2 linked regions of the Prosthecobacter sp. genome follow. The protein of the gene in region 1 binds, or shares a complex with, the protein of each later gene. Links are inferred from orthologs where the notes say so. Each region holds a gene or a part of one and is shown in the gene's direction. Other genes may lie near its edges.

Region 1 (2,804 bases):
GGCGTCGTCATCAAACCAAGTTCAGCCGTCGGTTCCGGGCTCTCATACGTGCCAAGACCGAGATCGTAGCCATACGCGGCAAACTTCGGCGCTTCCGTCACATCGCGACCACCGCCGAGATGCCATTTGCCGATGTGTGCCGTGGCATAACCCGCCTCCTTGAACACACGCGGCAGCGACGGTGCTTTCGGATCGAGAAAATCCGCCTGCTCGCACTCGCGATTGCCCGCCCTGGTTTGCAGATAACTCGTGATTTTCCACCGCGCCGGGAACTGCCCTGTGATCACACCGCATCGAGATGGCGAACAAATCGGCGAGGCCACGTAGAACTGCCGAAACTGCATCCCCTCTTGCGCCAACCGGTCGATGTTCGGCGTCGGGACTTTGCCGCCGAAGCACGATGGATCAGCCCAGCCAAAGTCATCAACAAGGATGCAGACGACATTGGGCTGTTCGGCAGCACCAGCCCAACTATAGAGGGCAACGAGGATGACAGAGAGCAGGCAACGCATGAGGATTCATGCCAAACGGCGGCGAAAGGGCGCCTTATCGGCCTCGTTCATCCATCAACTATCCAGATCACACCGCCTCCCGGCCCCGAAATCCACATTGACGCCCCCGCTTTGGGGAATACTCTCCCTCCAAGACGCATCATCAAATCATGATTCGTCCATATAACCAAAAGACCACCACCATGTCCCGCTCTTACATTTTCTCGTCCGAGTCCGTCGGCGAAGGCCATCCTGACAAAGTTGCCGACACCATTTCCGACGCCATCCTCGACGCCTGCCTCGCCATCGACTCCAAGAGCCGCGTCGCCTGCGAAACCTTCGTGAAGAGCAACATCGTCGTCGTCGGTGGTGAGATCACCATTCCGAAGCTCCAGAACAAGAAGCTCGGCACCACCAAGCCCATTGATGAGGTCATCAACGTCGGCCAGATCATCCGCAACGCTGTCCGTGGCATCGGCTACACGAATGTGGACGACGTCTTCCACGCCGACCAGATCTTCATCAACAACTACCTCACCATCCAGAGCCCCGACATCGCCCAAGGCGTCGATGCCGCTGAAGCCGAAGGCAAAAAGCACGGCGAACAAGGCGCTGGCGACCAGGGCATCATGTTTGGTTATGCTTGTGACGAAACGCCGGAACTCATGCCTGCACCGATCATGTTTGCCCATCGCCTCGGCCGTGAGCTGACACGCATCCGCAAGGCCGGCAAACTCGCCAAGTGGCTGCGCCCCGACGCCAAGTCCCAGGTCTCCGTCGAATACGTCGATGGCAAACCCACCCGCATCGTGAACGTCGTCATCTCCACGCAGCACGCTGCGGACGTGAGCCACGCCGAGATCGAAAAGTTCTGCATCGAGCAGGTCATCAAGAAGGTGCTGCCGAAGAACATGCTCACCAAGGACACCGAGTATCTCATCAACCCGACCGGCAAGTTTGTCGTCGGCGGCCCGCAGGGCGACAGCGGCCTCACCGGTCGTAAAATCATCGTCGATAGCTACGGCGGCATGGGCCGTCACGGCGGTGGTGCCTTCTCCGGCAAAGACCCGTCCAAAGTGGACCGCAGCGCCGCCTACATGGGCCGCTGGGTCGCCAAAAACGTCGTCGCTTCCGGCCTCGCCTCGAAGTGCGAAGTGCAGTTCGCCTACGCCATCGGTCATCCGCTGCCCGTGAGTGTCCACATCGACACCTTCGGCACCGGCACCATTGACGACGGCAAGATCCTCGCCGCCGTCCTCAAAGTGTTCTCCTTCAAGCCTGCCGACATCGTCAAGCAGCTCAATCTGCTCCGCCCGATCTACTCGAAGACCACCAACTACGGTCACTTCGGCAAGATCGGTGATCCCGACATCACATGGGAAATCACCAACAAGGCCGAGGCCCTCAAGAAAGCCGCGAAGTAAAGTTGACCTGTTGCTGTGCAACAGGTCTCCGGGCCTTTGTTGCGCAGCAACAAAGCTACTTTCACCAAGCCGCGCGGGGAAACCTGCGCGGCTTCTTTCATGGCACATCTGCGCTCAGCACCTTCTCCAGCACACGATACTGCTCTTCGTAAATGCGTTCCATTTCCACCGTCGCTTTGAGTCGGCCATGCGGGATGGATTCGGCGATCTCCCAGCCGATGTAAATGAGAGATCCCTTGCCAACGGCGATGCGGCAGAACGTCGTCAGCCCTTCCGGCGTGCCGAGGATGCGCTCGCCCTTCACGGCTCGTAATGGCACAGCATTTTTTGCGGAGAGCCATGGATGAGACGAGGAATCGAGATGCTTCACCCACGGATGTTGCGGGAGCAGCAGTTGTGACGGTGCGGCGGCGAGTTTGGGCGTTTCGCCGCACAGCTCGTTCAGAAACGATTTGCCGTGATCGCTGGCAAACATCTCATTGGTTGCACGCAGCAGCACCAGCGTGCCACCTTGCTCCAGGAAAGCACGTACACGCGGCAAATCCTCCGCGCTGAATTTCGTCACCGGTGATTTCGCACGCGCTAGGCTTCCGGCATACACCACCATCGAGAACTCCGGCAAGCGCGTTGTGTCCAACCATGCACGCTCGATGACTTCGGCCTTTCGCCCTTGTTTGCGCAATGCGTAGCGCACCAGCGGTGCATCAAACGCCGGATAGCCTTCAACGACGGCGACCGGTTTGCCGGTCGTGGGCTTCATCTCGATCTGTGGCAGCGGCAGGCTCGAATGATCACCGGTTTTGACGCCGATTTGCCACGCTTCGACTCCAGCGGGCAGAGCACCGAGGTCTTTCGAAGACAGCGGCGCGGGCCACTCCGTTGGAATCGC
Region 2 (2,888 bases), 560 kb from region 1 along the record:
TCGTCGGCGAGATCGGCGAGGCCGCCCCGGACATCAGCTTCGGCGGCCTTGACCGCGCTCCGAACGGCGTCTCCATCGTCCCCAATCCGGCCGCTGCGCCTGCCAAACCCGACCTTCCCGACTGAACCCACCCAATTTCCGCCCGGCCAGCCGACACACCAACCCGTGTGACAGCAGGCCGGGCAGACAACCCGAAACCAAACCAGAACCGCAACCCTCAAAGCACAAACCAGACCAACTATGGCTACCTCCATCACCCCGCTCGGACGTCGCGTCCTCGTGAAGCGCTCCAACAGCGAAGAAAAGACCGCCGGCGGCATCTTCCTCCCCGACACCGCCAAAGAAAAACCGCAGGAAGCTGAAGTGCTCGCACTCGGCACCGGCAAAGACGACGAAGGCAAAGACGTGTCCACCCTCTTCACCGTGAAGAAGGGCGACAAAGTCCTCATCTCCAAATACGGCGGCACGGAAGTGAAGCTCAATGGCGACGATGTCCTCATCATCAACGAAACCGACATCCTCGGCATCATCTCCTAATTCATCCCCCCTCACCCCCTAACTCATCCCTTAAACTGATATGGCAAAACAACTGCACTTCGACGAAACCGCACGCCAGGCCCTCCTGCGCGGCGTCACCAAGCTGGCTCGCGCCGTGAAGGCCACTCTTGGCCCTTCCGGTCGCAACGTCATCCTGGAAAAGAAATTCGGCTCCCCTACGATCACCAAAGACGGTGTCACCGTGGCCAAGGAAATCGAACTTCCATGCCCCTATGAAAACATGGGCGCCCAGCTCATCAAGGAAGTCTCCTCCAAGACCTCCGACATCGCTGGCGACGGCACCACGACCGCCACGGTCCTGGCCGAAGCCATCTACGCTGAAGGTCTCCGCAACGTGACCGCCGGCGCCAACCCGATCTCGCTCCAGCGCGGCATCATGAAGGCCACCGAGGCCATCGTCGCCAAGCTGAAGGAAATCAGCACCCCGGTGAAGGACAGCAAGGAAGTGGCCCAGGTCGCAACCGTGTCCGCCAACTGGGACGCTGGCATCGGCAACATCATCGCCGAAGCCATGGACAAAGTGGGCAAGGAAGGCACCATCACTGTCGAAGAAGCCAAATCCATCGAAACGACTCTCGAAGTCGTCGAAGGCATGCAATTCGACAAGGGTTACCTCTCCCCATACTTCGTCACCAATCCTGAGACGATGGAGTGCAACCTCGAAGGCGCCTACATCCTCATCAACGAGAAGAAGGTCAGCAATCTGAAGGACATGCTCCCTCTGCTTGAGAAGGTCGCTCGCTCCGGCAAGCCTCTCCTCATCATCGCGGAAGACGTCGAAGGTGAAGCCCTTGCCACCCTCGTGGTGAACAAGCTGCGCGGCACCCTCAACATCGTGGCCGTCAAGGCTCCTGGCTTCGGCGACCGCCGCAAAGCCATGCTCGAAGACATCGCCATCCTCACCGGCGGCCGCTGCATCACCGAAGACCTCGGCATCAAGCTTGAAAACATCGAGCTGACCGACCTCGGCCAGGCCAAGCGCATCACCATCGGCAAGGAAAACACCGTCATCGTCGAAGGCGAAGGCGGCAGCGAGGCCATCGCCGGACGCGTCCAGCAGATCAAGAACCAGATCGCCGACACCACCAGCGACTACGACCGTGAGAAGCTCCAGGAGCGTCTCGCCAAGCTGGCCGGCGGCGTCGCCGTCATCAACGTCGGTGCTGCCACCGAAACAGAGATGAAGGAAAAGAAAGCCCGCGTCGAAGACGCCCTGCACGCCACCCGTGCGGCCGTTGAAGAAGGCATCGTCCCTGGCGGCGGTGTGGCTCTGATCCGTGCGCAGGCCGCCATCGGCGACCTCGGTCTCGTTGGTGACGAAAAGACCGGCGCTGAAATCGTCGCTCGTGCCATCGAAGCTCCTCTCCGTCAGCTTGCAGCCAATGCAGGTGTCGAAGGCGCTCTGATCGTTGCTGAAGTCAAGAAAGGCAAAGGCAACCACGGCTACAACGTCGCCACCGGCAAGTATGAAGACCTCATCAAGGCCGGCGTCGTTGACCCAGCCAAGGTGACCCGCAGCGCTCTCCAGAACGCCGCCTCTATCTCCGGCCTGCTCCTCACCACCGAATGCCTCATCGCAGACATTCCGAAGGAAGAGAAAGCCGACGGCGGCCATGCCCACGACCACGGCGGCATGATGTAAGACGTTTGACCGCGATGTGACCCAACCCTCATCGCGAATCAAAACCCAAAACCTCCACGCGGCCCGGAAGCAATTCCGGGCCGCTTTTTTGTGCCCTTGGAACGCGATGAGGACGAATGAAGCCAAGATCATCGCCCCAGCATCGTTCTCATCGGCCCATGAGCCGCCGCACTGTCCTTTTCCTCCTCGCGTTCGCGAGTTTTGCCATCGCCGCCGACAAACCAAACATCATCTTCATTCTCAGCGACGATCTCGCGCAGGGTGATCTCGGCTGCTACGGGCAAAAGCTGATCCAGACACCGAATCTCGACCGCATGGCAAAGGAAGGCACGCGTTACCTCCAGGCGTATTGCGGTACGAGTGTGTGCGCGCCCTCTCGTTCATCACTGATGACCGGCTTGCACAGCGGCCACTGCCCGATCCGTGCCAATCGTGAAATCCAGCCGGAAGGCCAGAAGCCGCTGCCTGCGGGCACGATCACGGTGGCGAAGATCCTGAAGGATGCCGGTTACGCGACGGCCTGCTGCGGCAAGTGGGGCATGGGCATGTTCGACACGAGCGGAAGCCCGCTGAAGCTCGGGTTCGATCACTTCTTCGGCTACAACTGCCAACGCCACGCGCACAGCTATTTCCCAAGCTTTCTCTACAACGACGATCGGCGCTTTGAGCTGCCCGGCAACACTGGCAA

What was found. The genes of interacting proteins can lie anywhere in the genome.
Region 2: the proteins of metK (region 1) and groL are in contact, whole or in part, in a cryo-EM structure (PDB 8P4O), measured with the Escherichia coli proteins. The link is inferred for Prosthecobacter sp. from one-to-one orthologs.

What each region holds. Positions count from the first base shown.
Region 1 is NZ_JAXMIH010000006.1:393,852-396,655, reverse strand. It holds metK (methionine adenosyltransferase), read left to right. Parts: upstream 1-694; coding sequence 695-1,915; downstream 1,916-2,804. Other genes in the region: U1A53_RS04525 (right-handed parallel beta-helix repeat-containing protein), read right to left, coding at 2,013-2,804; U1A53_RS04535 (sulfatase-like hydrolase/transferase), read right to left, coding at 1-512. UniProt on the Escherichia coli protein: Catalyzes the formation of S-adenosylmethionine (AdoMet) from methionine and ATP.
Region 2 is NZ_JAXMIH010000006.1:956,197-959,084, forward strand. It holds groL (chaperonin GroEL), read left to right. Parts: upstream 1-577; coding sequence 578-2,200; downstream 2,201-2,888. Other genes in the region: U1A53_RS06640 (hypothetical protein), read left to right, coding at 1-125; U1A53_RS06645 (co-chaperone GroES), read left to right, coding at 241-537; U1A53_RS06655 (arylsulfatase), read left to right, coding at 2,359-2,888.